Linked DNA regions of Bacillus pumilus. The protein of the gene in region 2 interacts with the protein of the main gene of each other region in a pairwise test. Links are inferred from orthologs where the notes say so. Each region holds a gene or a part of one and is shown on either strand. Other genes may lie near its edges. The genes, in order: CKW02_RS01540 and CKW02_RS06505.

Region 1 (15,570 bases), 1.0 Mb from region 2 along the record:
TTCTCCTTCATCGCCCTCTTCTACATCAACAGCCTGCACCTGAAATGGATGAACAACAGACGTATTGATTTGATCAGCGGCTAAACGCTTTTCTACGACTTGGTTTTGATACTGCTCCAGTAAGGATTGCAGCATTTGAACCGTTATCACCGAATCATCATCTGTTGTGTACCCATGAATTTTAATCGCAAATGATTGTTGATGCTGAAGCATGTCGTCTGCCTCTTTCGGCATTTCCAGATAAGCATTCGCCTTTCCATCTTTGACAGCTTGCTGCGGGTCATCAAATGTTTCAAGTGTGAGGTTTTTAACCTCTTTGATCATTTGATTCATTTCAGTTGGAAGCTTTTCATTCACTGCGACCGTATAGGTTTCATCTCCTGGATCTGCAATCATGCTTTCATAAAAGAACACCAGTCCAAGCATCGTCAAAAGAGGAATCAGCACTGTTAAGAGTAGCGTTTTTCGGTCTCTTAGCGCATCTGTCATTTCTTTTAAGAATACGGTTTTCCACATTATGAAATCCCCCTAGCGAGCTTCGACATAAAGATATAGTTCAAGTCATCACTTTGTTCCTGTGTATATAATTCTGGAAGTGTCCCTTTATACACAAGCTCTCCTTGATGAATCATCATGACACTGTCACAAAGCTGGCTGACTTCTTCCATGATGTGGCTTGAAAAAAGGATGGTTTTATTTTGCTGCTTGAGCTGATGAATAAAGTCTCTGAAAATATTACTTGATGTAATATCCAAGCCTGTTGTCGGCTCATCAAATAAAATAATGTCAGGATCATGAATCAAGGTTCTGGCAATCGCCACCTTTTGTTTCATTCCTCTTGAGAATCCTTTCACCTTTCGATCCATATATTGTCTCATCCCAAAACGCTTTGCCAAATCCTCTATTCTTGCTTTGATTTCATGCTGATCTAAGCCATACAATTTGCCAAAGTATTCAAGGTTTTCTCGTGCCGTCAAACGATCGTAAAGCCCTGTCTCACCGCCAAACAAGACACCAATTCGCTTTTTCACTTCCGTTGATTCTTTCACCGTATCAAAGCCTGCGACAGTGACTGATCCGTGCGTAGGTTCTAACAATGTGGCTACGGCGCGTAATAACGTGGTTTTCCCTGCACCATTTTCTCCTAGGATGCCAACGACTTCCCCTTCCTTCACGGAGAACGTCATATGTTTCATCGCTTTCACGACTTTTTTCTTATCTTTAAACCAGCAGCTGCAATCGCTGAGAGTAATCATGTGGTTCGCCCCTTTCAACTTTCTAAGTCTATGATAGAAAAAATAACGCTTCCCTGACATAAAAATGTCGCGAAACGTCCTTTTTCTGTCTTGAAATGATCTATTTTAAAAAACAAATGATAAAATAGACAAATAATACGATGAGTCATAGGTGATTTTTATGATAAAAGTAGGTCTCGTTGACGATTACCGAGTAGATTTAGAAAAACTGCATGCCATTGTAGGCAGAATGGAGACTGTGGAGATTGTCTTTGTCACGCAGTCAGCAGAGGATGCTTACGAGAAGGTCAAAAAAGGAGATATTGATCTGTTGTTCGCAGACATTGAAATGCCCGGAATGTCCGGTTATGAATTAGCGGATCTCATTCACTCTCATGCACTGAATGTCGATGTTGTCTTTATGACAGGAAACAGCGGATATGCGGTCCATGCGTTTGATTTAAATGTTCACGATTATATTATGAAGCCCTACCAAGCCGATCGAATTGCCAAATCCTTAGAACGCTACATGTCCACCAAGCAGGAGAAAAGCATTCATGGACGGCTTCTCATTAAACAGCAGTCAGATATTCATGTGCTGCAAAAGAAGGATGTCATTTTTGTTGAGCGAACAGGCAGGTCAACCACCATTGTCACAACAACAGGAGATATCCAAACATATCAGACATTAAACGAGTTAAAGGGCGATCTAGCTGAAAAAGATTTTATCCGCTCCCACCGATCGTTTATCATCAATATTCATTACATTAAGAACTTCTCGGCGTATGCCAAAAATTCATTTATCGTGTCTTTTGAAGGTACAGATAAAAAAGCCATGATAACCAAGCAGCAATTAGAATACTTTAAGAAATACTATTTTTAAGGAGAACGAACGTGAACGCTTTCTATCTTGGATTCCGCATGTATGCTCTCATATGGCTAGGTCTTGCGTTTCATGCAGCTGCTGAAGCTATTCTGCCGCTATCATCAGGAGTGCTGTGGCTCCTCACTTTTTGTGTGATTTGTCTTTATACATTTTTCATATACAAAAGGTTTTTGCCTCAGGTGAGTGGTTATGTGATGTTGGGCGCTTTTGTGCTCTTTACCTGTGCAGGTCTTTCCCTTTTTCTGACGCAAGGAAATGGATTGAGCTCTCTTTTAGTTTTGATCATCATCATGACAACAGATATCCTTTCATTGAAGATGATGCAGACGGAGAAACGATTAAACGGGCGGCTTCAAGAGCTGATCAATGCAGAATCAAGAACCAATGAATTGCTGCTTGAGCTGCGCAGTAAACATCATGAAACAGCTAGACATTTAAATGCCTTTTCCGCGTCGAACGACGAGCACGAGATCAAGGATTTGATTCAGCAATACGTAAAACATTTCCCTTGGATGAAAGGAGAAAATGCCTATTTGGCCTCAACCCTGCATTCCTTTTTCCAACGGGCTGAAAAAGAGGACATCGACCTTTCTCTAGACCTTCAAGCGCCTTTTTCATCGCTTCCCTTTTCTAAGGCGGATCAGGTTAGTTTCACTGGAAACTTACTTGATAATGCCCTAGACGCAGCGATTGAAGCGAAGCAAGCCGGGAAAGAGGGCAGCATCTCGATTACGACCTCTATTCGGAGCGGGCTCTTTTTAATCCATTGTGAGAACAGCACAAAAGGAATGGAAAAACACGTGTTAGACCATTTGTTTAAAAACTTTGGCCGCTCGACAAAAGGCGGGGATCATCAAGGAATGGGCACGTATATCATTCATCAGCTTGTTGAAAAGGCAGACGGTACTCTTGATTTCACTTACCGTTCTCCACATTTGCGGCTTGTCATCAAAATCCCTCTCACGATGTCATAAAAAAAAGGTGCAGCCAAGCACCTTTTTTGATTAAGAGAAAATGTGGTCAATTTGATTGATTTCCTCTTTTGTTAATTGAACTTCGTTTGTTTTTAGGTTTTGCTGAACTTGCTCAGCTCGTTTTGCACCTGGAATAATGGCGTCGATGCCGTCCTGTGCTAAAAGCCAAGCGAGTGCAACGTGTGCCGTTTCGGCGTTCTTTGATTGTGCAATTGCCTTCAGCTTGTCTACTTTTTCGAGGTTTTGAAGGAACGCCTCGCCTTGGAAAAGCGGATCTTTTGCTCGAATATCATCAAATGTGGCATCCTTCGTAAATTTACCAGTCAACAAACCTGACGCCAACGGGAAATACGGAATAAAGGAAATACGATGCTCGACGCAGTATGGGAGAAGATCCTGCTCTGCCTCACGTTTCAGCAAAGAATACTCCGACTGAAGCACATCTAAGTAGCCATCTCGATTAAAGGCTTGAAGCTGTTCAAAATCAAGATTTGATGCACCAATGGCCCTGATTTTCCCTTCATCCTTCAATTCCTTTAATGTGCCTGCTACTTCTTCCAGCGGTGTCCGGCCGTCCGGGAAATGCATATAGTATAAATCAATATAATCTGTTTGCAGTCGTTTCAGGCTATTTTCGACCTGCTCTCTTAAAAAGTCTCGGCTGTTATCCAATTCAATTTGTCCGTTTACTTCTTTATGAGCCCCCTTTGTCGCAAGGACAAGGTTTTCTCTACCGCCTCTTTTGGCAATAATCTCACCAATCAATTCCTCTGAACGGCCCAGTCCATAAATAAAAGCAGAATCTAAGAAATTGACACCTTGATCAAGAGCTGTCTCCACAAGCTCTCGTCCGGCATCTTCACTCAGGTTCGGGAACAAATTATGTCCACCTACCGCGTTCGTACCAAGCCCTATCGGATTCACCTGTAAATTAGTTCGTCCAAGCGTTACCTTTTTCAAAAGCTCATCTCCCTTATCTGCTTAATCATCCTTATTTTCCCACGAACCCTTTCCAACATTCAAGTATCCTGCTCTCTGAAGCAGCAACACCCTCACTTCAAGATTTTTACGTAAAAAACATTTAAAACCGATCATAAATCTACAAATCAATTCTTATTAACCGGTATATTAGACTTACGAATTTCCTTTTATTATTGGCTTTTGTGTAAATTTCTTTCAAAGATAGGGACTAAAACCTATTCCTCATCATGATTGAATTTCGATAGAATGAAAAGTGCAAATCGTCATAAGGAGATTTTCCCCTGCAACACCCGAATATACCATCCTATCTGTTTCTTTTTTCATAGTCAGATAGCGGGAATGAAATGACGAAAGAAAAGCAAAGGAGCATCAACTGTGAATCTTAAAAAAATAAGTGCACTCCTCATGATTTCGTTCGTGATGATCATCTCTGCAGCTTGCCAGAGCTCAGCAAAATCAAGCAACACTGATCAAAAATCAACAAAAACAGCAGAGGTAAAAGTCGATAGCTACGAATATACGTTACCAGAAGACTCAACAACTACGCTAAGAGACAATGAATTGGTGCTAAAAATCAACCTGACGATTACAAACAAAGGTGACAAAGCTCTATCATTATATAGCTCTGACTTCTCCCTTTATCAGGACGATGCCAAAGTATCTGATTTAAAATTTTACGGCAGTAAAGACCGTCTTGACCTTGGTTCATTGAACAAAGGAAAATCACAATCAGGTGCTCTTTATTTCCTAGTAGACAAAGGGAAAAAATATCAGTTCGTGTACCAAGACAGCATCAAGAAAAACAGTGATTCGATCGAAATCGACCTAGATGGAAACAAAATACTGGATACAGCGAAAAAGCTGGATAACCCTGCAAAAGCGCTATCCGCTTATACGGATATCATTGTATTTGACAAAAAGAACGATCAATTTGCAGATTTAACAGGTGACAACCAATCCGATGTCGTGAATAAATACCACGACATGTTCGTAAAAGACTTCAAAAGAAGCGCTGGGATGTACGGCAATGAAGTAAGTGACCGTGATATCCTGTCTATGTACAAACGGATTCAAGACACCATGAAGGATAAAACCAAAGTAGAAACAAGTGTAAAAACCATCTCTAATGACGAGGCGAAGGTTGTCGCTCAAGTAACAGGCATTGATGCTTCTAACTTAAAAGACAAGCTGGACAAGCAAAGAGACGAGTTTTACAACGGCAAGATCCGCTCTAAAGAAGAATTGTATAAGAAAAGCTTAAACTTGTACGCATCTGAATTCGAAAAGCTTCCTCCAGTCTCCAGCCCGGCTGAATACGAAGTGAAAATGAAACGTAATGGGGATGGTCAGTGGAAAATTGACCTTAACGATTACAATACATCGCAGTACATGAGCGGTTTTATTAAAACAAGATAATCATGAACTAAAAAAGACGCTGGCCCAATGAAGGTGCCGCGTCTTTTCTGATGCTATACAGTCGCCTCTTGCTCTTCTTTCACCGCTTTTTCAATATCTTTAAAACGGCTCGATACAGTAGACGCACTAATGCCATACTTTTTCGCTATTTGCGCTTGAGAAAGCGGGGCATCGCTTGCAAGTGAGTGAATGTAATATTCGATTCCCGCAGCAAATGATGCTGCTTTACGGATCACAGGTGATTTCTGATCACAATAGGCTTTCCACACAGTTAAAGCGCCATCAGTCAAGCTTTGGTCCCCGTGTTCCTTCATTCCGTCTTCAATCAGCTTAGCTGTTTCCAGTTGAACGTCATTTGCCCAGTCCATGCGATCTGCTGTTAGACCTGTATCGCCTTCTGTTTCAGCAGATGTTTCTGATTCTTCTACTTCTTGCTTTGCAAACATGCACTTCAACACGTCAGGGAATGATTCTCTCATAAATGTGCTGCGCGTTCCTCCATTTGCCTCATATGCTTCAACAAGCTGACGTACTTGAAGAAGAAGCGTATCTGTAAACTCTTTCGCAAACATCGTATATTGAATGAAAAACTCTGCTTTTTCTTCAAATTGAACAGGGAATCCAAGCACGAGACTTCCCTTTTCAGGCAGCACTGTTTGATCCGGTTTTACATCTACTTCAACCTTTTCAGCTGTCACCATATTCTCAAAGTAAAGAGACTCGTCCGTTTTTTCATTTAATAAAAGCAAAGATGGCTCCATGTCTGTCCATGATTGAACCACTTGTTTTGTTTTCGGACGGGTAATATCCTCCGCTTTCTTTGTCAGGAATTCTTGGAAGATGGTTTCTTTCTGATCCGTTAATGGACGGAAGAAGATGCCCCATACACTCAAATGAAAGACTGAGATTTGTTGCGTTTCTTTATCCATATCTGCAAGAAAAGAAAACTCATTAATGAATTGATTGATGGCTCTCTGATGTTTAGAGAATGCGTAATTCATTAAATCCTTTTGAACTTGTACAGCTTCCTTAAACACAAGCTCAGACGTTTGTTCTCCGCCTGACTTTTGACCACAGCAATGTTTATATTTTTTTCCGCTTCCGCATGGGCAGAGCGCATTTCGTTTAATTTTTCCCAAAATAAAACCTCCGACATTCTAGTCTAACTTCACTATTTTAACAAACGATTGCACAAGAGAGTTTTATTTTCAAGAAAAAAGAAAAATCAGAATGATCAGTTAAATAATAAAGATACTTGAAGATCACGACAGATCATAGGAATAGCGGTCTTTTTCTGTTTATTTTCTCCAATCATTCCAATAGATTTTCTTCAGCTCATTCCCTCAAATAGCTGCTTTGCTTCAAAATAAAAGATTTGAACAAACTTCTTCGTATTGACTCTGCCCGTTGATCCTGTGGATGAAGAGGTCTTCTGCATTTCTTTCATTCTTTGGCTGACATCGGTAAAGTCAAAAAACTTCGACGCATAGTGCTCAAACTTAGGATTCGAGAAATCTGTTAATCCTAGTGAAGCAAAATGATTCAAGGAATGATGAATAGCGCGTCTAATCCGCTGCTCTGCCGCTTTCACTTCCCTCATCACTTCTACATCGGTCGCCCCATGATCCAGCTTCCTCTCCGCTGTTTTGATAAAGAGCTGCTTTAGCGGCGGGAAATTGACCTCATGAGAATTGGCTGACTGTGTTTCATATAAGTAGATCAGGATCTCTAGTAAATCCTTAGATCCGCTCTCTCCAACAATTCCTAGTTCGGATAAGAGAAATTCCCCCGCCTCTTTCATCGTCCTTTTCTTCAACCCAGCACCCGTTGTGCTATGAGAAGTCACTGGCTCTAACGGCAGCACATGGCGAAGGGAAGCTTGAATATCGTAAATCGATTTCTCCAGCTTGATCCGCTCTATGACTTTTCGAATCACACTGACGATCTCAATTCGATTGACAGGTTTATGAATATAATATTCGATCCCTAATTCATAGGCTTCTGCCATCATCTCTTTCGCCTCTACTTGGGAAATCATCATGATTTTACCTTTGAATTCAGGGTGAATATGACGAATCGTTTGAATGCCATCTCTAGCAGGCATTAAAAGGTCTATCAGAAGGATGTCTATTTTTTTTAGGTTCAATGAATGTGCTTCTAATCCCACTCCGTCATCGGCTTCATCCACGACCTCTCCCAAATCTTCATCTTCTATGATTTGACCTAAAATCGAGCGTATTGCACGATCATCATCTGCAATGAAAAATCGCATACACTCACCCTCTCTGTATTAAATTTTGTATAGGAAGGAGTAGCTGAAAAGCCGTTCCCTTTGTTTCTCTTTGTTCGATTTTAATTGTACCGCCAAGCTCTTTAACCAGCTCTTTCACATAGGATAAGCCAATCCCAGTTGATGGTGTTCCATATGCATCAAATTTAGAAGTATAGCCTGGATCAAATACTATTTCTCTCATTTTTTCAGGAATCCCCGGGCCATCATCTTCAATCCGAATCTCTATTTTATCATGACTTCCTTTCAATACGAGTGAGATCATTCCGTCATCCTTTATGGCTTCAACCGCATTTGCCATTAAATTATTAATGAGCGATAAGAAAATGAACACATGATAATCATGCAAATGAATGCCTCTTATATCAGATGTAAAGGAGATGTTTTTCCCTAGAGAGAGCGCATACTTTTCTTGAATGCGAAGGACAATTTGAACGAGCTCTTCCGCCTTCATATAGTCTTGCATATTTTCCTTAGAAATCAGCTTCGAAAGCCCAGCATAAATACGTTGATTGTCCTTTTTCACCTCATGGATTTCTCCTGCGAGCTTCAACAGCTCCTGACTCACTTTCTTCCCTGCTTCGTGTTCATGCAAGAGACGGTAAAGCCTGTATGATTCTTGCGTAATATGCTCTGTATGTTTTAACGTTTTCTTTAAATGAACCGTTTCTTCATATAAATTTGAAATGACCATCATCATATGCTCATTTTGTTTCATGATCTGCTTCTCTCTTGATTGTGCCTCATACAGCTTCATCATATTAAAAAAGCTGATTACGACAAAGCTGTGAGCAAACGCAATGAGAAACATATCACTCAGCTTTGATAGCGTCATCGTCGTATCAAACACTAAAAATTGTACAAACAGCTCAACAAAATCAGCCACTAATTCAATCATGAGACCAATGATCCCAATAAAAATAGAACGCTGTTTAAAACGTCCCGTACGGACGGCAAAGAACAAGAAAGCATATGTAAAATAAAAAAAGAAACTTGGGAATTGCTGATAAAATGATGTAGCGAGATCAGCATGATGCTGCATCAGATCTAAACCTACTCGAAAAAGCACAATGGCTGCGCCTGTTAAAAACCCGGGCAAGAACGGTCTAGATTTCCTTAAGAGTAATAAACAAAAGAAAAACGCAGGTGCCCCAAAGCTGATCCGGAACGTTTCATTCACAGGATAAAACTTCAGTTCTCCTGCAAGCGGCACAATAACCACCATAAAAATTAATATGAATGCGTCTTTTTTAACAAGCTGGTTTAAACTCAAATGACTGACATCCCTTCCCCTTTTTGCATAGCCACAGTATACAAGGAGACTCTTTTCTTCACAACGTACAAAAAAATAATTTTTACGGCTCCTTCTTTCCTCAAAATCCTTTTTTATGACTATTCACCGAGGCGCCATGGTGACCTTTCAGCTATTCAGCATTTTGGTGATTGTCTACAATAATGGGAATTGTTTAGACAATGATCGACAAACCGATTTTTATTTGTAAGTTTTTCTGTAGATTTTCGTCAGATTGTGTAGTTTCCAAGATAAATTGAATGAACAATTTTAGTGAAACTCTATGTAAGCGTTTTCTGAATTTTCACTAAAAACCCTTTTTGTTTTTTCGCCGCCAAAGCCTTCATTTCAACATATATTTAGGTGTAAAGGAGTGGTACAAGCAGCGCATGACAAGTTCTTTGAAGATGTGTAACATGTTTTCGTGCCTATTTGATCGCATTTTTTGTCATCCGCCAATTCAATAGGGTACTTTTTGATTTTTGATTGGAGGAATCGTATGAAAACAGCAATTTCTAATAATACACAACACGCATGCCAGTCTTCTGTTAATCAATGGGCAGAAGAAATACGTCCGTATTACAAAAACGGACAGAATGCTGGCTACATTCCAGCACTCGGAAAAGTGAATTCCTCTCAACTTGGTATCAGCGTGATAGGCCCAGACGGATCATCTGTACGATATGGTGATTGGGACGTTCCCTTTACCCTGCAAAGTATCTCAAAAGTCATCAGCTTTATAGCTGCCTGTTTAGGAAGAGGCGTACCATACGTCTTGGACCGGGTAGATGTAGAGCCAACTGGTGATGCATTTAATTCCATCTACCGTCTTGAGATGCATAAACCAGGGAAGCCCTTTAATCCAATGATTAATGCTGGAGCTATTACCGTATCCTCCATCCTTCCCGGAAAGACTTCTACAGAAAAGCTAGCATATATTTTCGATTTAATCGAAAACTTAATAGGTAAGCGTCCCTCTGTTAATGAAGAGGTTTATCAATCAGAATGGGCAACTGCGCACCGCAACCGTGCTCTTGCTTATTACTTAAAAGAAACCAATTACTTAGAATCAGATGTCGAGGACACATTAGAAGTGTACTTAAAGCAATGTTCCATCGAGGTTACAACAGAGGACATCGCCTTGATTGGGCTGATTATATCAAGTGATGGCTATCATCCCTTTAAACAGGTCCAAGTCATTCCAAAGGATATCGCAAGACTAACAAAGGCATTGATGCTGACATGCGGCATGTATAATGCGTCTGGTAATTTTGCTGCTTTCGTAGGCGTTCCAGCCAAAAGTGGTGTGTCTGGAGGAATTATGGCTTGCGTTCCGCCAAGCGCAAGAAGAGAATTCCCATTTCAAACAGGCTGCGGAATCGGCATTTATGGTCCCGCCATTGACGATTGCGGAAATAGTATTACCGGTGTCATGATGCTGAAAAAGCTCGCAAAAGAGTGGGATCTCAGTATTTTTTAAAATGAACAGTCATGAATTCGAAGAGGTGATGTTATGAACGAAAAAGCTTTGCTATCTTATTTAACACATACAAATGATTTTATTTGGACTTATATTGTCATTGCTCTGTTACTTGGAGTTGGTGTCTACTTCACATATAGAACACGCTTCCTGCAAGTGAGAATGATTAAAGAAATGGTGCGTGTCCTGAAAGAAGGAAGAAAAGAAAAAGAAGGGATATCACCGTTCCAAGCATTTGCCATCAGTATGGCGGCACGTGTAGGAACAGGGAATATTACAGGGATTGCCATCGCCATTGCAATTGGTGGACCTGGCGCAATCTTCTGGATGTGGATCGTAGCCATTATCGGTTCTGCCTCAAGCTTTGTTGAAAGTACATTAGCCCAAGTGTATAAAGTGAAAGATAAAACAGGATTCCGCGGTGGACCTGCTTATTACATGGAAAAAGGGTTAAACAAGCGCTGGATGGGAATTTTATTTGCGATTCTGATTACAATTTCTTTTGGAATCGTCTTTAATGCGGTGCAATCAAATACAATTACTGTCGCTTTTGAAAACTCCTTTGGATTAGACCGTTTAACAGTCGGTATTGTGATGGCTGTTATTTTTGCAGCAATTATTTTCAAGGGAATCCAAGCCATTGCAAAAGCTTCTGAATACATTGTCGTTGTGCTGGCTCTAGCCTATATCGGAATTGCATTCTTTGTTATTGTGACAAATATCACTGAACTTCCTGGTGTCATCAGTACGATTGTGAAACACGCCTTCGGGTTTGAACAGTTTGCTGGTGGAACATTAGGCGGCGCATTATTACAAGGGATTAAACGCGGTCTTTTCTCGAATGAGGCTGGTATGGGTAGTGCACCTAACGCAGCAGCAACAGCTGTGACAAGTCACCCTGTAAAACAAGGATTAATTCAGGCGTTTGGCGTGTTAACAGATACATTAATTATTTGTACAAGCACAGCCTTCCTTGTCCTGTTCTCTGATGCATACAAAACAACGAACCTGCAAGGAATTGAATTAACACAGGCTTCACTCAGTCAGCGCATTGGACCATGGGCCTCTGGATTCCTTGCTATCATGATTTTCCTATTCGCCTTTAGTACATTAATCGGTAACTATTACTACGGCGAAACGAACATTGAATTCCTTGGAGCCAACAAAGTTTGGCTTAACATTTATCGAATTGCCGTTATTGGAATGGTTCTTTTCGGTGCAGTTGCTACTGTTCCTCTCGTGTGGGGTCTAGCCGATCTCTTCATGGGACTCATGGTCATCGTCAACCTCATCGCCATCACCATGCTGTCTAAGGTCGCCTTTGCAGCATTGAAGGATTATACGAGACAGAAAAAAGAAGGCAAGGATCCTGTCTTTTATAAAAATGTCGTTCCAAACAATGAGAAAATTGAATGCTGGGACGACGAACCTGCTTCGTTGAAAAAGAATCGAATCGGTTAAATCAAAAAAGCTCTGGTCCTCTTGGGACTGACCCCATAAGATGAGACAAATAAAAAACACCTTCAAGTTTGAAAACGGATCGTTGTGATCCGAAAAAACATGGAGGTGTTTTTTCTATGGGGACAAGAGTGAGTTTCCCCCTCTGATCAGAGCTTCTTTCTTTAGTTCAAAAATTCGAGTATGAGTTTGTTCACCACTTCTGGTTTTTCATGATTGATCCAATGAGAAGCATCATCAACAAAAATTAGTTGTCCATTTGGGCAAATCTTCATCGTTTCCTTCGCCAGCTTTCTGCTTAAAAACTTGTCCTCCATCCCCCAGATCATGCGAACAGGTACTAAAATGCGCTTTGATATCGGCTTTTCAAAGCCGCCCTTTTTGATGGCGCGGTACCAATTCAGCATTGAGGTCATGGCACCTGGCTGCGTCCAAGCCAGCTTATAGCTTGATACATCTTCCTTCGTGAACAAATGGGGTCTTGCAGTCAGCCCAATGGCTTCATCCAGCTTTTGAAAGTGATTTTCCTGAAGAGCTGCCTCTGGCACATTCGGAAGCTGAAAGAATGCGATATAGGAGCTCTTCTTCCACTGCGGGGGATAAAATGGAAGAACCTTCATCATCACCCGCGGATGCGGCATGTTGACAATGATTAGTTTCTCTACATATTGAGAACGTGTGGATGCCAAATGCCAAGCAACTGCTCCGCCCCAATCATGACCACCCACAATCGCCTTTTGATTCGGACTAAGCGTCTTAATCAGCCCTACAATATCATCTCTCAGTTGATCTAATACATAGGATTCGATTCCTTCTGGCTTATCACTTAGATGGTAGCCCCTTTGATCAGGAACGACGACACGATAGCCTGCCTCGGCTAGGGGCATAATTTGGTTCTTCCAGCCGTACCAGAACTCAGGAAATCCATGCAGCAGTATAAGCAGCGGGCCATCCTCAGGTCCAGCTATTGCTGTGTGAAGTGTTACACCATTTGTTTGGATTGATTGAAATTCAATTTGCTCCATCCCTTTGCCACCTTTCTCCTTGTTCTTTATTCTTCCAACATAGCATATTTCCCATTTTTCAGAAAATAAAAGCACTCCCAAAAAAACCTTCACGAAGGTGAAGGGCCAGATTGTTGACAAAGGGCTAAAATGATCTTGATTTTAGCCTTTTGTCTTCTTTTCAGCGTGATAGAAAACCTTTGCAGTCTAGAAAGGACGAGTACTGGCGCGGAGCGAATTTGTCATTCGTGAGCACCAGCACGCAGGACTGACACCGAATGCGAGGGTTTGTCTACACGCTGAACCTTCACGAAGGTGAAGGTCTTGGTTTATTTCATATAATTCAGCACCCAGATCAACCCATTTTTGCGGTCCTGTACTTGCCCGTGAAGGGCGCCAAAGAACGTATCCTGTAATTCGACCAGTACATCTCCATCAGCTTCTAGCGCTTCATATACAGCCTTTAGTTCTTCTTCATTGTCAAACTGCATAATCAATCTGAGATTCTCGGGCTTTGGTGTGCGGTCAAACGTATCTGAAAAGTGAAGCAGCGATTCTCCAAGGTGCAGTTCTGCATGCAGCACACGGTCTTGATGTTCATTTAAAATATGAATATCACCGCCAAAAATCCCTTGATAATATTGAAGAGATTCCTTCACATCGTCTACCACAATATAAGGACTAACACTAATCATACCCCTCATCCTCCTCTTGTTCCGTCCATCTTCTCTTTTATAGCTTATCCCAAATCGTATGAAAAAAGGCACAAATCGTCAACGGATTTGCACCTTTTTCTCATGAAGATTTCGCTAATTCACTATGTTTGTTTGAATACGCTGCGTACATGAAAACACCGATTAACAGCCAAACACCAAAGTAAAGCCACGTCCGGCCTGGTAAGTTGAACATAAGGAACAAGCAGCAGCCCATTGAAATAATCGGCAAGACCGGCACAAATGGAACCCGGAATCCCCTCTCAAGCTGCTGATGTGTCTTTCTCAAAATGAGGACAGATAAACTCACCATTGCAAACGTCAATAAAGCACCGATATTCGCTAAATTGGACAAGTCCTTTAAATCAATAAACCCTGAAATAACAGCTGTCATGCCGCCAATCATCCATATGCTTGCAACAGGCGTATCGCTTTTGTTTGTTTTCGAAAACACTTTCGGCAAAAGACCATCTCGTCCCATTGCATAGGCAATTCGAGTTGCTGCATAATTATTGGCGAAAATCACAGCCATCAATCCAATGACCGCACCGACAGAAATAATACCGGCTACACTATTTTGATGTACACTTTGCAAGACATAGGACATCGCCTCTGTGACATTCAGTTTTGTATAGTGCACCATACCTGTCATAATCAAACAAACGACAATGTAAATGATCGTGCAAATGAGTAATGAGCCAATAATGCCAATTGGCAGGTTCCGCTGTGGATTTTTCACCTCTTCTGCAGAAGCAGAAATCGCATCAAATCCTAAGAAGGCAAAAAACACAGCAGCAGCACCAGCAATGACGCCTTCTGCACCAAACGGCATGAACGGCTGCCAATTGGATGGCTGTACATAAAACCCGCCTACTACAATGAAAAGAACAATAATACCGAGTTTCACAAACACCATGATATTATTGAATTTTTTACTTTCCTTCGTTCCTCTAGATAAGATCCACGCAATCAGTAAGGCAATGATAATGGCTGGCAGATTCATATATCCGCCTTGTTCAGGTCCCGCTAAAAATTGATGGGGAATCGAAATTCCAAACCCCTCAAGCAAGCTGTTGAAATAGCTCGACCAGCCACTGGCGACAGCTGAAGCAGTCAGCATATAAACGGACAATAACGTCCATCCCATTAGATGCCCGACAAGCTCACCCATCGTTGTATATGAATAAATGTACGCACTGCCGAATACAGGCAGTGCTGAAGCCATTTCTGCATAGCAAAGTGCTGCCAAACTGCACACAATCGCTGCGATGGCAAAGGAAAAAATGACAGCCGGCCCTGCATCCTTAGCCGCTGTAATTCCGGTTAACACCATGACCCCCGTGCCGATCACTGCCCCTATACCAAGGAGCGTGAGATCGAGCCCGCCTAGCGTTTTCTTTACCTTTTGCTGCCTGCTCTGTTCTAACAAATCGTGAATGTGTTTCTTACGTAGAATATGTCGCAAACCCTTTCCCTCCAAAACGTTAGAAAAACAAAAAATCATTCAAATTTCATTATAGCAGAATAGGTACTACGCATTCACAACCAATTCACGTAAATCTTTCTTCATGATTTTACCAAGCTTGTTTTTTGGCAGCTCCTGTGTGAAATGAATGGAGGGCACTTTGTAATCTGCCAAACGTTCCTGGCAATAGTTCACCACATCTTCTTCGCAAAAATCGACAGAATCGTCTTTTACGATATACGCACTTGGCACTTCACCATATAATTCGTCTGGCACCCCAATGACAGCTGATTCAATCACACCTGGAATTTGATCAATGACCTCTTCTACTTGGTCAGGGTAGATATTATCCCCACCGTACAGAATCACATCTTTGT
Region 2 (15,605 bases):
TTATCAATGTTCATATAAAAAATAACATGTGAAGTTTGTGACTGTTCCAAATGGGAAAGGCAACATATAATAATGGAAAGACAAGCTTGCCTTTCAGATAGGAGAGATAGAGATGAACAAAGGGAAGATACTCGTAGTCGAAGATGAAAAGAAAATTGCAAGGGTGCTGTCACTAGAGCTTGAATATGAAGGATATGAGGTGACAGTCAAAGAGACAGGAATGGATGGACTCCAGGCTCTTGAAGAGGAAAGCTTCGATTTGGTGCTGCTTGACGTCATGCTTCCAGAATTAAGCGGTCTTGAAGTGCTGAGAAGGGTTCGAAAGACAAATACAGCGACACCTATTATTTTGATAACAGCAAGAGGGAGTGTGCCTGATAAAGTAAGCGGCCTCGATCTTGGGGCGAATGATTATATTACAAAGCCTTTTGACATAGAAGAATTATTAGCGCGAATTCGTGCGCAGCTAAGGTTGAATATTCATGCGCAAGAAGAAAAGGAAACAGAGCTTAGCATAGCAGATTTGACCGTCAACGAGAAAACAAGAGACATACAAAGGGCCGGGCAAATGCTTGAGCTCACACCGAGAGAATTTGACCTGCTTGTCCACTTGCTGAAGCATCAGCAGCAAGTGCTTACAAGAGATCAGCTTTTAACAGCCGTTTGGGGCTTTGATTACTTCGGTGACACAAACGTAGTGGATGTCTATATTCGTTATTTAAGGAAAAAAGTCGATTACCCATTCGAAAAACAGCTGATTCACACAGTGAGAGGTGTGGGTTATGTGATGAAAGGATAAAGAATGAGATTAAAAAATAAAATTCAGCTTTATACATCGTTGTCCTTGTTTTTAATGGTGCTGCTATTTCATACAGCCATTTATTTTATTTTTTCGATGACCTTAACGCAAAAAGATATGTCCCGGCTGTCTGAGGTCGCTGAAAATATTGCCATTGCCTTAAAAAAATCAGAAGAAGAGGGTCTTCCATCCTCGGAGCTGCTGAAAGCGTACCTGCCCCAAAATGGTATGATCCGTGTCGTGACAGAAAAGGGTGAGTCAAAGTTGACTGTCACAAAGGAATCAACGTTTAGCTCACTGCCTTTTACATATGAAACTGGTCAGACAGCAGAAATAAAAGAATACAACAAGCATATGATTGCGTTCGCTGCGATTCCGGTCATTTGGACAAATGGAGAGATTGTGTCGCTTCAAGTATATGAAGAAATCGAAAATACGGAAGAGAATTTGGCGTTATTAAGAATGATTTTAATCGCTGCTGGCGTTTTAATTATAGTGCTTTCCTATTTTGCTGGCCACATTTTAACAAAACAAATCGTACGCCCTATTAGTAGAATGACGAGCACCATGAAGGCAAGTATGAAGGAGAAGGCGTTTAAGCGAATCAAACTAGCAGGGGATTCAAAGGATGAATTGTATCAAATGGGACAAACCTTTAATGAAATGTCAGAAATACTCGAGAAGCATTATGAGAAAGAGCAGCAATTCTTGCATGATGCCTCTCATGAATTGAAGACACCGATTACCGTCATTATGAGCTACAGCAATTTACTAAAGCGCTGGGGACAAACACGTCCAGAGGTTATAGAAGAATCCTCTCAAGCGATTCATGATGAAGCGAAAAAAATGAAAAGGCTGACAGATCAATTATTAACACTTGCGAAAAATGGTCAGCCGCTTTACTTGGACATGAGGCCAGTTGATCTTGGCCATTTATGCAAGCAGATATGCCATACACTTGAAGTCGCAACGAATCGAACCATTGAGCCTGATGTGCAAACAGATCAGCCGCTCGTCGCTGAGGGGGATGAAGAGAAAATCAAACAGCTTTTGACCATCTTGATTGATAATGCGGTCAAATATAGTACAGAGCCAGTTGATGTGACCTGCGGATGGAGAGGAGAGAAGCCGTTTATTTCAGTCGTTGACCATGGAATTGGCATAAAAGAAGAGAATCTTCCGAAAATCTTTGACCGCTTTTTCCGTGTGGATGAAGCAAGAAACAGTGAGACCGGCGGAACGGGTCTTGGTCTTTCAATTGCGAAGCAAATTGCAGAAGAGCATGGAGCTGAGCTGATGGTAGACAGCCGAATCGGCGAAGGGACAACCATGACCATTCTTTTCCCGAAATAAATGGGTCTTTTCTCATCAATTTCTCATTTCCTCCTTATAAAATAGGAAATAGGAAGGAGGCGCTGCATGTCTAGAAAAACGAAAATGGTGCTTGCGCTTGCAGGATGTCTCGTCGTTCTTGCAGCCTTTGCAATGCTCATGATTCAAACCATTGATCAAAAAATATTAAGTGAAGCAGAGATCAAAAAAATCATCGCAAAAGACTACAATGGAAACATTACAAATATTGATTTAATCAATCATAAACAGGACTATACCTTGACCCTGGAAAATTCAAATGGGATCTATCAAATCATTGCATCCTCCGCAAGCGGTCAAATGAAAGAAATCAAGCAGTTAAAAAGCTATCAAAAGCCAAATGAAAAAAATGCTGAGCTTCTGGCAGAAGAAGCGGCTGTTAAAAAAGTGAGCGGTACGGTCATTCAAAAGAAAGAAAAGTCCGATCGTTTTATCTTTACGATCCAATCAAAAAAAGAATTATATCAAGTCGATGTCGACAAGCAAACGTTTAAGGTGCTTGAAGCAGAAAAGAAAAACCCGACCTCTAAAGAAAAGAAAATGACAAAAATCACGGTCGAAGAAGCCATCCGAATTGCAGTAAAAGAAGTCGGAGGGACAGTGGATGATGCCGATCTTGAAACATTTAGCGGTATGCTCGTATTTGAGGTGGAGCTGGATTTGCCTGACGGGCGAGAGGCAGAGGTGCTTGTGAACGCATATACAGGAGATATAGAAGGAATTACGTACGAAAACTAATCCTTTTCTCATGATTTTCTCATGTTTCTTTCCTTCCTTTATCATCTTGTTTCTTTAAGATAAAGGAGAAATCAAATAGAGGAGGACATGAACATGATGAAAAAAGTACTAGTAATTACAGCATTAACAGGAACTCTTGTCGCAGGTGGTTTCACACTTCAAGCGCAAAATACAAATCAAACAGCACACGCGGAGCAAGTGGTGCAAAAGAAATCTTCGTTTGTCTCAAAGAAACAAGCAGAAAAAGCAGCCCTAAAAGTGGTGAAAGGGTATGTGGACGATGTGGATCTTGAGCGTAAAAAAGGAAAATGGGTGTACGAGGTCGAGATTAAAAAAGGCGGCTTTGAATATAAAGTATATGTCGATGCCAAAACAGGAAAAGCGTTGAATGATCCAGTCAAAGAAAAGAAACAAAATGTGAAAATCACTAAAAAGCAGGCTGAACAAATTGCCCTTGCAAAAGTAAAAGGAACAGTCACAGATTCTGATTTAGATAAAGAAAATGGTGTGTACTTATATGAAGTCGAAATCACCACACCAAACGGCGAGGAAGTTGATTTTGAGATTTCCGCTAAAACAGGCAAAATCCTGAAGCAAGAATGGGATGATTAATACGCCAGCAATCCTAAGATAAATTTGTATGCGGTCTGAACCGATGGTTCAGACCGTTATTTTTGCCTAATTGATTGTATACAAGTATAAATGAATATCAAACTGAATAGCGTACTTCCAAGTATCTGTACACCAAGCATGTTAATGCTTTCAGCGTGTAGACAAACCCTCGCATTCGGTGTCAGTCCTGCGTGCTGGTGCTCACGAATGTCAAATTCGCTCCGCTCCAGTACTCGTCCTTCCTAGACTTCAAAGGTTTTCTATCACGCTGAAAAGAAGACAAAGGGCTAAAATAAAGATCATTTTAGCCCTTTGTCAACAATCTGCAAGCATGTTAATGCTTTTTATATTGATTGCTTATCATTTCAGTTGTTCTTAAAAACGTCTCAATCTCTTGAATAGTATGACAATGGAGAGGTGATATTCTAATAGCCCCTTTCATTCCAAAGGAATCCAGCATCCTTTTAGAATAAATGCTTGTATTCAACCTTTCATATACGATCACACCGTGCTGTTCATATTGTCTTACTGCATCCTCATGGTTTGTTCCTTCTATCGATATGGCTACGATGAAATCTTTTTTTGATAAATCATGGTCATCAAGATGCACGGTAACTCCTTTGATTTCTCTTAGCCCTTTTACGTTGGGTGTCCCGTCTAGCATTATTTTTAATAAAGACCTTTCTTGTTTTCCGATAGCTTCCATACCTGCTGCGAATAACTGTCGTCTGGCATTCACTGTTGTAAAATGACCTCCAAGCCAGCACACATAATCAACAATTGCGCTAATAGCCGCATAATGAGCAGGTGCTGGAGTTCCTAGACCCCATTCAGTTTCTTTCTTTCCTTTTAACTTATGATGAGGGAGAAGAGCAGCTCTTTCCGATAAATAAGCAATCCCGCAGCCTCTAACACCAAAAAATTTATATGGGGCAAAATTTATCACATCCACAGGTGTTTTTTCAATATCAATTAAACCATGAGGTGCATGTTGAACGGCATCAACCATGATAAATAAGTTTGGTTTCTTTTTTCTTGCCTCTTGTACAATTTGTTCAATGTCTAAAATAGCACCAGAGATATTCGAAGCATAGATGACGCTTAGAAGAACAGTATCTTGATCGATTAATGCCAAGATGTCTTCTACGTTCACTCCACCTGTTAAAGGATTAGACTTGGCCACTCTCAGCTCTTTGTTTAATTTATTTGCATAAAAACTAGCTGCGTCATAGGCTGCTGGATGTTCTAAGGATGTTGTGACAATATTTGTTCCTTGAATATGTTCTGCAATGATACCCGTAGTTTGAAAGATAGCCTGTGATGCTGTCAGATATGTGGCGAAGCTTCCTTGTTTCACGTTAAAAATGGTTTGAAGATCAACAATCCCCTTTTTTTGGATATCAATCAAGTGTTTTGCAGCTTTATGATTTCTTTCAGAACAATCTGGGATGCCATCAATGATTGAAAATATATGATTTGCCTGTTTTAAACGAAGAGAGCCACCTGCATTGTCAAAAAAGAGTCGTTCCTTTTTTAGGATAGGATCCTCATCAATATATAAAAATTGTTCTCTTACTTTTTTTAATAAATCATTTGAAAAGTGCATGTTCAGTGTAGATTCGCTCATCATCATATCCCCCAATATTCATTTCTTATACTTAGTATTATACATTGTGTTATCAATCAATGGCTGTACCCTAATCAGAGAGAGCTTTTTTCTGTAAACAATCATTCATTTTTAGCTAAAGCGACGGTTATCAGCGCATTGCCAATGGTGACATTCGCCGCACCTTTATGAGTTCAGCTGTTTTGTACTAATCACTCCTTACACTTTCATGTGTAAGGTTTTTTCATTGGGACAAACTACGGGAAAGGAGGCGAGAGAATATGAAGAAAAAAGAAGAAGAGCAAACAATGGACCATGCGGAATATGTTCCGCATCCTGATGGAGAAGGATATGCTTTGTTTTTGCATGATTCCTTTCATCTCCTCTCCCAAGAGGATATGAATCAGCCAGAAGAGGAATAAAAGACATGAAAGGGCGATGGTCTACTTTGTCTATCGCTCTTTTTTTCAAAAGTAAGCGAATACATAAGGGAAATTGGCATCTTGCTTATTGACATCACTGCGCTTTTTCTGTAATCTCAGTGTGTCAACAATATGAGACTTCGTTAGGTGAGGCTCCTGTATGGAGATACGCTGCTGCCCAAAAATGTCCAAAGACGCCAATGGGTCAACAGAAATCATCGACATAAGGTGATTTTTAATGCAGCTGGATTTTTCCTATGCCATACAGTGCTAAAGCTCTACGATTGAAGGAGCAAGTGTTTATTTGTCATGCTTACAAAGCGCCTTCATTCGGTTGAAGGTGCTTTTTTATGAGAAAAGGAGGTGTGGGGATGGATCATCCCGATTCGAGACACATAGAGGATATGTCAAAAGATCAGATTGAGACATCAGATAGAGGAGATCCTGACCCCCGCACATTCTAAGGGATTCGGGTATCTCCTGACTTTGGGGAGGTAACAGCGATGATACAAAATATTACGTATGATGAACTCATTTTACGCATCATTATTTTACTAAGAGATGGAAAACGAAAAGAATTTAAAAACATCATGGAAGAACTTCAACCATATGATATGGCCTATTTATTTAAAGAGCTTCCAGAGAAACACCGCGGCCGCTTCCTCAGCTTTTTACCAGTCGATGACGTGACAGAAATGATGGGTGAGCTGGAGCGGGAATATCAAGAAATTGTTCTTGAAAAAGTAGGTAAAGACAAAGCGACCTTCGTCACAAACAAAATGGATAACGATGATCTAGCCAACTTGTTTGATGAGATGGAGGATGAGCTAAAGGATCAGCTTTTATCTAACATGGAAGCAGAGGAATCCAAGGCCGTCCAGCTTCTTATGAATTATCCTGCTGAGACAGCGGGACGGATCATGACCAACCGTTATGTTTGGATTCCTCAGCATTTTACAGTGCAGGATGCCGTTGTGAAGCTGAAAAGCTTTGCTGAAATTGCGGAATCAATCAACTATTTATATGTGATTAATGATCAAAAACAGCTTGTAGGCGTTCTCTCATACCGGGATCTCATTTTAGGTGAACCGGATGAAAAGGTACAGGATCTCATGTTTACAAGAGTCATTGCCGTTGGAGCCTTTCAAGATCAGGAGGAAATCGCAAAGCTGATTGAACGATATGATTTCCTTGCGATTCCTGTTGTGGAAGAGAACAATGTCCTAGTCGGAATTGTTACAGTCGATGATATCATTGATGTTGTGATTCAAGAGGCGGGCGAAGACTATGAAAAGTTTGCTGCCTCTGGTAAAGATATCACGTTCGACACGCCGGCATTTGTGGCGGCATACCGCCGTCTTCCGTGGCTCATTTTGCTCTTGTTCATTGGGCTGATTTCAGGCAGTATTTTAAATTATTTTGAAGGTACCCTTCAGCAAGTCGTTGCTTTAGCGTTCTTCATGCCGATGATTGCCGGGATGACAGGGAATACAGGGACACAGTCTCTTGCCGTCGTCATTAGAGGGCTTTCAAAAGAAGAATTAACGAAAAAAACCATCATGCGCCTTATTTTTAGAGAGCTGAGAACGAGTATTTACATTGGGATTGTCTGTTCCATTATTATTACAGTCGTCGCAATGGTGTGGCAGGGCAATATGATTTTAGGTTTTGTTGTCGGTTCCTCACTGCTTGCAACACTGATTATTGGGACAATGGCAGGTACGGTTGTACCGATTATTTTACACAGATTAAACGTGGACCCAGCCATTGCATCTGGGCCGCTAATCACAACATTGAATGATATTTTATCCTTACTGATCTATTTTGGAATTGCAACTGCATTCCTTCATACACTGATGTAGCAAGAAGACTGTAAAACGTGACGTTTTACAGTCTTTTTTGAATAAAGATTGCATATAGCGCTTCCATCCTTTACATTTTAAGGAGAAGGTGGGAGAGAAAAATGAAGAAGTTTTTATTCATTTTAATGTGCATTGTATTGCTAGGTGCATGTTCAAGGGAAGACGAGGGGAAAGACAGAAGACTAGTGGCTGCAGAGCATATGATTGAAGCGATTACCGAAGGAAATAAACAAAAAATAGAAAACATCTATGTTGAAGGTGCTGTCCCAAGCCCAAATGACATTCTAAAGCTGAAAAAAGAATGGGGCATAGAGACGCTTTCTTATGATGATTTTCAATTGGAAGAAGCCAGCATTCACGTCTTTCATGCGAATTACGAAGATGAAAAAACAGGGGAGAAAAAGGCACTGGCCATGCGGGTCATAGAAGATCCCGAAAAAGGCGGTGTACGGATTGACTTTGTAGGACTCGTTGAAGGAACTGACACTTCCTCTCAATGAAAGCTAAAATAATTTTATGTAAAAAGGATAGAAGAGCTGAAAGAATGTCGCTCTATCTATCCTCTTTTTTACCACAAATGACCCGATCACATATGAGTTATGCCCAATAATTCCATAAACCGTGAGAGGGCACTGGTCATGTACGAATCGCGGCGCCTTATAAACACAGTTGGCACGATTCTGTGTGGTTCCGGTAAAGGATGACAGGTAAATCTGCCTTGCACCCGAGATTCAACCATAGATTTTGGTAATACGGTAACCCCTAGCCCGTTTTCAACGCATTTAAGCACGCCCTCTAAAGTGCCATATTCCATTACCTTCATCGGAGCAAAGCCATTGCTCTCTAACCATCGTTGCCAACGCCCCAAATAGATGCAATGCGCAAATGACGAAAGCAATGGTTCATGTAAAATTGATTCTACCTGGAATTCCTCCTGGGAGTAGCTTGTAATGAGAACAAGTGATTCTTCCAATACCGGATATTCAATAATGTCGGGATGAAGAATGGGCCCATCAACCAATGCACCGTCTACCTTGTAGTTGAGAATAGCATGAACCTGATCTACAGTAGGTGCCATATACAAGCTCAATTCTACTTGTGAAAATGTCTTGTGATATGCTGCGAAAATGCTGGGCAATCTTGTCGAAGCGGTAGACTCTATAGATCCAATGTGCAAAGTACCTCGCGGAGTAGAGGAAAGCTTTACGGCCTCTATCGCTTCTTCAAAATCGTAGAGTAATTTGTTTGCATATGGCAACAGTTCTCGCCCTGCAGGCGTTAAGGATATCTTTTTGTGATATCGATAGAAAAGAGGAACACCTAATTCTTGTTCAAGACGCTGGATTCGTGCAGTGACATTGGACTGTACATAATTTAATTTCTCAGCAGCTTTTGTAACGCTTTGTTCAATAGCTACTGCTTTAAATATCTCCAAAGATGTAATATCCAAAACAATGCTCCTTTTTGTATCACAAATTGTGATGAACTATACATTATTTTTTGATTTTACGTGATCCAACAGAATAAGTAAACTTAATAATATAAGAGGTTGATGCTCATTGTGTCCCTTGATGTTTATCATGAGGAGGAGAATTTGCAAGGTAGGGAGTTCTAGCTTAAGAAAGATAAAAAAGACGTTTCCAAGTAAATGAGGAGGGAATCTATTGATTTCAAAGGTTAATATCCAAGAGAAATTTTCGCAAATAAATGATTATTGGAATCCTAGAATAAGTGGAGAGTTGAACGACTCATACATGAAAATGGTAAAAATTAAGGGTGAATTCATTTGGCATCACCATGATGACGAGGATGAAATGTTCTTTGTATGGAAAGGAAATCTAGTCATCCGTTTTAGGGATAGAGAAATAGCGCTTAATGAAGGTGAGTTTCTTGTGATTCCAAAAGGAATTGAACATCAGCCAATTGCTGAAGAAGAAGTTCATTTGCTCTTAATTGAACCAAAAACGACGTTAAACACGGGGAATGTGATCAATGAACGAACTGTTTCGATTCCTGAACGAATGGATAAACGCTAGATCGCCTGCACTTAACAATATACCTAAAACGCTATTTGATATAATGTTGTTTCTTAGAATGAAATGTTGTGGAACACCGCCTAAAAAAAGTAAATTTAAACGGATGTCCTTGCCTATATAGCTTATTTCACTGAGTATGATTTGGCATTGCCAAGGGCTTTGGTTTGATAACGGAGACAGCAAAAAAAGCTGTCTCTTTTTCATTAAGCCATGACCAAAAATCAAGTACGAACAAAGCCTAAAAGAGTCAGCTAAACTTTATTTGTTTATCGATTTTTGTACCGGAAGTGTGCGTTAATTTGACCTTCCAGCATTTTTTTCTTATATTGTCCGCTTTTTAATGCCTGTTCCTTTTTCTTCATGTCTTTCAAAATCTCCGCTGTTTGCACACCGTCTTCTCGTTTGTTGGCGATGTCCATTAATCGTTCTACATCAGAAAAAGAATATTTACGCGTGCCTCTTGTTGAGCGCTGGGGGTAGATGAGTCTGCGTTCCTCATAATATCGGATTTGCCTGACGGATAGCCCTGTTAATTCACTGACAATCCCGATTGAAATGACTTTTTTATCTTTATAAGATGCATCTTCCTGCGTCATATACTCACCCCTGCAAGTCTTTTCTTCATATTATACAGAATGACAACGAAAAAAACCTATCGTTTGTTAGAAAATATAACATAAAAACATAAAAATGAAAAAACGATGGAAGGAAAGTTGACAACATATGTGAAGTGATTGCTACGCTTGCATATAATGATGATGAGTTGAAATAGGAGGAGGAGCATATGATGGAGCAAACACGGATCATCTGTATGGCAAAAGAAATCATCGCATTAGATATGAAGAGGGATGAATTACTGGAGCGATTCATGCAGGCTGCAGGTCAGAATGCGCATGCTCTTCTAAGAGCTGTACAAAATGATTTGTATAAAAGGTCTTCATAAGCACCTGCTCCAGATCAATTGATAGGAGGGGATAATCGGTGCGGCGTATCCTAACAGAAGCTTTAGCAAAGGAAAGACATTATTATACGAAGCAGCTCTGTTCATTAGGAGTGTACAGTCCTAGTGCGGCCAAGAACATGACAATTAGTGACTTAAAAAAAGAGTATCACTTCTTTTTCAACAAAACAAAGCGTGATTTGTGAAAATCCCTTGAAATGTGCGCATGTCACATAAAGGGTTCTTTTTTTGTTTAATGTTATAGCAATATTGAATTTTGTAGAAATTTGACGAATACAGTGTAAAGAAACATAGAGTCTTTACAGATTATGTTAAACTGTGTCGTATCTTGATGGTTTGCTAAAAAACCTTTTTTTCGAGATGGTTGTGAAAAATAAGAAGGATTTTAAAAGTTTATATCGAAATCTTATACATAACACGAATGGAGTCACTTATGTGGTTGAAAGGGTTTTCAAAAACGTACTTCTATTTTTTACGAAAGGCTCCAACTGCACCGCAAGAAAGCCTTGAAGTTAAAAAAATATTATAAGAGGTAGATATGTGATGAGACTATCGTTTAATGAAGAAGAAGTAGAACGTTCAATGACACTTTACAAGGTATTTGCAAGAGCATTTAAAAGCGTTTCAGAACACAGCATTAGAGACAGCAAAGAGCATGGATTTAATCCAACTGAATTTGCGGTTCTTGAATTGCTGTATACAAGAGGTGCTCAAAAACTTCAGCAAATCGGCTCAAGACTCCTGCTTGTCAGCGGGAATGTGACGTACGTAATTGACAAATTAGAACGAAATGGTTTCATTGAAAGAGAGCAGGACCCAAAGGATAAAAGGTCGGTTTATGCCCATTTAACAGATAAAGGGCGCAGTTATCTTGATAAAATTTACCCGATTCATTCTCTCCGGATTGCGCGTGCCTTCTCAGGCCTCTCGCGAGAAGAACAAGAACAATTGATTAGTCTATTGAAAAAAGCAGGTATTCACAGTCAACATTTATTATTTAGATAGAACGAAAAGGTGCCATGATTGGCACCTTTTTTATGTGTCCAGCTGATGCGCTGGATAGGCAATGAATTTTTCGATATCGTTTGCTGGAAGGGGCTTTGCATAATAAAAGCCTTGCAAGTCGTCACATCCTTGCGCAGATAAAAGCTGCGCCTGCGCAAAGGTTTCAACACCTTCTGCTATGACCTCGAGAGATAGTTGATGTCCCATCGCGATAATGGCACCTGTAATCTGTTCAGATTTTGAATCATTTAAAATATCTTCGATGAAGGATTTGTCGATTTTTAGGCGATGAATGGGCAAATCCTTTAAATAGCTTAAGGAGCTATGCCCTGTACCAAAGTCATCAATACTAATGCGAACGCCCAGATGTTTCAGTGAGGTCAGTACCTGTTTTGATTGCTTGATATTGTCCATTGTCATACTTTCTGTGACTTCAAGCTCGAGCAGTGACGGTGTCATATCGTATTTTTTCAGTGTCAGCTTAATCAAATCAATTAAGTCTTCAGAATTGAATTGTTTTGCAGATAAATTGACAGCCACGGGAATTTTCAGCCCGTTGTCATACCACGTTTTAGCCTGCCTGCATGCGGTATCAATCACCCATCTGCCAATATCAATGATCAGTCCTGATTCCTCTGCCAGCTCAATAAAAGCCTCGGGTGATTTTAACGAACCATCTGGTGCTTTCATTCTTAGAAGAGCTTCTACGCCAGTCATCTGTCTTGTTTTCGCACTCACTTGCGGCTGGTAATGAAGCACAAACTGTTCTCTTTGAATGGCATCTCGTAACTCAAGCTCTCGGTTCAACCTATCTTCACTTGATCTTTCCATTGATTCGGTGAAAAACTCATAACGGCTTTGCTCATGTTTTTTGGATAAATACATCGCCATATCGGCTTTCCTCATTAACTCCATCCCATCTTTGCCATTTTGAGGTGAGATAGCGATTCCAATGCTGATAGAAGTAATGAGCTGATGATTCTGGATGAAAAAAGGACGCTCAAATTGCCGAATGATATTTTGAGAAAGTTGTTCAATTTTCTGTGTGTCATGCCCCATGTCAGGGAAGATCATTAAAAATTCATCCCCGCCTAGTCTGGCTATAAAGCCGTTGTCTGGTAAACATTGCGTCAGTCTGTTTGCAGCTGCTTTAAGAAGTAAGTCCCCTATGTTATGACCAAGTGCATCATTGATAATTTTAAAACGATTCAAATCAAGAAACAGAACAGCCGTCGATGTTCCTGTCTCTTCTTGAGCGGAGAGAACATCACTTAAATGGTTGATGGCGTGGCGCCGATTAGGAAGCTCGGTTAACGCATCATAATGTGCCATGACATGAATTTCTTTTTCTGCAATCCGCTGCTGCGTTAAATCTTTTAAGACAAGATAAATACTGTCAAGCGTATTGTTGACATGAACAGGTATGTAAGTGACATGATAATAATAAAAGCGATCTGCTGCTTTTAGTTCTGCTTCACGTGTGATGGCTTTTTTTGACTCGTAAATAAATTCTTCCCACATGTCAGTCGGCATGACGTATTGGCTGACATCATCACCAATCCAAGAATTGCACATTTTTAGAATTTGTTTACCTGAGTCGTTCGCAGAAAGCACCTTTCGATTGACCGATAACACGATAATGCCATCGATATTATGTTTGATGAGCGATTGGAACCGCTGTTCATTTTCCTTTAGCTTATCTGCCTGCTTCATGATTCGGTGATCTATATAGGCTCCAAAAATCATCAGTGTTTGGACAATCAGTGTCATTAAGCCGATGAAAATCGACAGACTGAATGGTGATAGTTCAAGAGAACCACCCCCAGGGGACTGTCCGTCTGAATGAAAAAACATAGTAGAAGCAGCCATACCGGTATAGTGCATGCCAGAAACAGCACCGCCCATCACGAGTGCACCAGCTATTTTTAACAGATGATCCTCCTGCTTTTTCCCGGATCGATGGAGCCGAAAAAAGAGATGAAGCGAAAAGAAAGACGCTATCGCAGCAATGAAAAACGAAAGAAAAAAGAGGACTGGATCATAGCTGATTGAGACATTGGCCATTGATTCCATTCCAAGATAATGCATGCTGCAAATAGCTGAGCCCATGGTGATTGAACTAATGAGCAGCCGCCTTGTGGAGAGCTGCTCTTGAATGCATATTGTGAATGCGATCAAGGACCCGACAAAAGATGCCAAAATCGATAAAATGAGCAAGGGTGTTTCATATGTGATACCAGCACGCACGTGAAGTGCCATCATGCTGATAAAATGCATCGACCATATCCCCATTCCCATGATCAAGGCACCAACGATCAGCCATACCTTTTTCTTTGCACCGCTTGACTGTGCCACTCGGCTGGCTAAATGAAGAGCTGAGTAGGAGGCGACAGCGGCGACTGCGATTGACAGAAAGACAAGCCATCCATTGTAGCTTCCTGTTAAATGGGTCATGTAAGAAAACCTCCAGTATCTTAAAACAGACGTATACCTAATATATCGGATCGAATGGCTTCTGTGTTCACTTTTCCTTCACATAAATACCACAATCAACTTTTTTTCACCTGTCTTTTATAGTAAAATCAAATTTAATGTAAAAAAACGACGAAAAGTGAATCGTTTCTTCGGTTTTATTCGTTTAATATATGTGCGATTCTAAAAGAGATAGAATCAGTTAAACGATTATGTGTGAAAGGGATTGATAAACATCGAAGATTTTATTATTTCTTTAGCTGATGCCTTTAAGAACTTGTCGTACTTTGGCATCTTCCTTGCATTATGTATTGAATTTGTTCCTGCTGAAGTGGTTCTGCCTCTTGCGGGTTACTGGGTCTCAGAAGGGGACATGGCCTTCATTGGTGTTGTGGCAGCCGGCTCTATTGGCGGCGTGGCTGGCCCTTTGACCTTGTACTGGTTAGGACGTTATGGCGGTAGACCCTTTTTAAATAAATATGGGAAGTACTTTTTTGTTAAACCGGAGTCGCTTGATAAATCGGATGCCTTCTTTGAAAAGCATGGTGGATTCGTCGCATTTAGCGGCCGGTTTATTCCAGGAGTCAGAACGCTTATTTCCATCCCGTGCGGTATTGCCAAGATGAATGTGTGGGTCTTTTGCCTGTACACGTTTTTAGCGATTACGCCTATTACATTTGTATATGTGTATCTTGGATTTGTGCTCGGGGAGAACTGGAAAGAGGTTGGCGCAATGTTAGATCCATATCTTCTGCCGATTGGGATCGGGATTGTGTTGTTGTTCGTGATGTATATATGGCTGAAACGTAGAAAAAGAAAAGCAGAAACGCCAACTGCCTAATTACTGGACCCGAGGTGAAAGTCCCCTGTTGACAATACAGTGTCTATTGATTAAAATATAAGTAATCTAAATATTCTTAAATCCCACCAAAGGGGAGTAGCGTCCGGTTTTTACCGGAAACAAAGTCGTCATTACATGGACTTAAGTTCCATCGGCTTTGTTGGCATGATTCTACATATCACATGTCTAGCAAGACCTTTGCCATTACAGGCAAAGGTCTTTTTTGCATTCATAAGCCTTTGACTGTTGTGGGACAATAGATAAAACAAGGAGGAATGATGATGGATGCAGCAATTATTTTAGAGTACGGGTGGGTTCTTCTCGTACTGATTGGATTAGAAGGAATTTTAGCCGCTGATAATGCGCTGGTCATGGCTGTAATGGTGAAACACCTTCCAGAAAAACAAAGGAAAAAAGCATTGTTTTACGGACTTGCGGGTGCGTTTGTCATGCGATTTGGTTCCCTGTTTCTTATTTCGTTTTTAGTAGATGTGTGGCAAGTTCAAGCCATTGGTGCAATTTATCTTCTTTATATTTCCATTCACCATATTTTAAAATCGCACGTATTTAAGAAAAAGGAATCAGACACAAACATGAAGCAAAGCGGCTTCTGGGCAACAGTCGTAAAAGTCGAGCTTGCTGATATTGCTTTTGCTGTCGATTCCATCTTAGCGGCGGTCGCATTAGCCGTAACTTTGCCGAAAACAAGTCTTCCGCAAATCGGTGGACTTGATGGCGGTCAATTTATTGTCATTCTATTAGGGGGAATCATCGGTCTTGTCATCATGCGATTTGCAGCAACTGTCTTTGTGAAACTTCTTAAAACAAGACCAAGCCTAGAAACAGCAGCTTTTGTTATTGTCGGATGGGTTGGTGTGAA

What was found.
Region 1: the proteins of CKW02_RS06505 (region 2) and CKW02_RS01540 interact in binary tests that used the Bacillus subtilis proteins (3 or more experiments, as listed by UniProt). The link is inferred for Bacillus pumilus from one-to-one orthologs.

The regions. Positions count from the first base shown.
Region 1 is NZ_LT906438.1:264,700-280,269, reverse strand. The notes cover bases 6,913-9,753. They hold CKW02_RS01540 (ATP-binding protein), read right to left. Parts: upstream 9,056-9,753; coding sequence 7,769-9,055; downstream 6,913-7,768. Other genes in these bases: CKW02_RS01535 (glutaminase), read left to right, coding at 9,573-9,753; CKW02_RS01545 (response regulator), read right to left, coding at 6,913-7,764. In the rest of the region: CKW02_RS01580 (ABC transporter permease), read right to left, coding at 1-516; CKW02_RS01575 (ATP-binding cassette domain-containing protein), read right to left, coding at 516-1,256; CKW02_RS01570 (LytR/AlgR family response regulator transcription factor), read left to right, coding at 1,417-2,118; CKW02_RS01565 (sensor histidine kinase), read left to right, coding at 2,130-3,095; CKW02_RS01560 (aldo/keto reductase), read right to left, coding at 3,126-4,055; CKW02_RS01555 (DUF4352 domain-containing protein), read left to right, coding at 4,452-5,492; CKW02_RS01550 (SEC-C metal-binding domain-containing protein), read right to left, coding at 5,546-6,631; more of CKW02_RS01545, read right to left, coding at 6,823-6,912; more of CKW02_RS01535, read left to right, coding at 9,754-10,553; CKW02_RS01530 (alanine/glycine:cation symporter family protein), read left to right, coding at 10,587-12,014; CKW02_RS01525 (alpha/beta fold hydrolase), read right to left, coding at 12,176-13,036; CKW02_RS01520 (VOC family protein), read right to left, coding at 13,345-13,710; CKW02_RS01515 (amino acid permease), read right to left, coding at 13,811-15,193; CKW02_RS01510 (class I adenylate-forming enzyme family protein), read right to left, coding at 15,260-15,570. UniProt on the Bacillus subtilis protein: Member of the two-component regulatory system GlnK/GlnL that positively regulates the expression of the glsA-glnT operon in response to glutamine.
Region 2 is NZ_LT906438.1:1,288,786-1,304,390, forward strand. The notes cover bases 8,378-11,253. They hold CKW02_RS06505 (MerR family transcriptional regulator), read right to left. Parts: upstream 10,043-11,253; coding sequence 9,713-10,042; downstream 8,378-9,712. Other genes in these bases: CKW02_RS06495 (LysR family transcriptional regulator), read right to left, coding at 8,378-8,860; CKW02_RS06500 (cupin domain-containing protein), read left to right, coding at 9,075-9,446; CKW02_RS06510 (hypothetical protein), read left to right, coding at 10,231-10,389; CKW02_RS06515 (hypothetical protein), read left to right, coding at 10,428-10,592; CKW02_RS06520 (MarR family winged helix-turn-helix transcriptional regulator), read left to right, coding at 10,948-11,253. Outside these bases: CKW02_RS06450 (response regulator transcription factor), read left to right, coding at 113-799; CKW02_RS06455 (sensor histidine kinase), read left to right, coding at 803-2,152; CKW02_RS06460 (PepSY domain-containing protein), read left to right, coding at 2,219-2,908; CKW02_RS06465 (PepSY domain-containing protein), read left to right, coding at 3,002-3,520; CKW02_RS06475 (aminotransferase class V-fold PLP-dependent enzyme), read right to left, coding at 3,855-5,147; CKW02_RS20250 (hypothetical protein), read left to right, coding at 5,408-5,548; mgtE (magnesium transporter), read left to right, coding at 6,052-7,410; CKW02_RS06490 (hypothetical protein), read left to right, coding at 7,512-7,910; more of CKW02_RS06495, read right to left, coding at 7,997-8,377; more of CKW02_RS06520, read left to right, coding at 11,254-11,412; CKW02_RS06525 (bifunctional diguanylate cyclase/phosphodiesterase), read right to left, coding at 11,443-13,866; CKW02_RS06530 (DedA family protein), read left to right, coding at 14,111-14,725; CKW02_RS06535 (TerC family protein), read left to right, coding at 15,007-15,605. UniProt on the Bacillus subtilis protein: Transcription regulator that actives the transcription of genes required for nitrogen assimilation such as nrgAB (ammonium transport), nasABCDEF (nitrate/nitrite assimilation), ureABC (urea degradation) and gabP (GABA transport), during nitrogen limitation.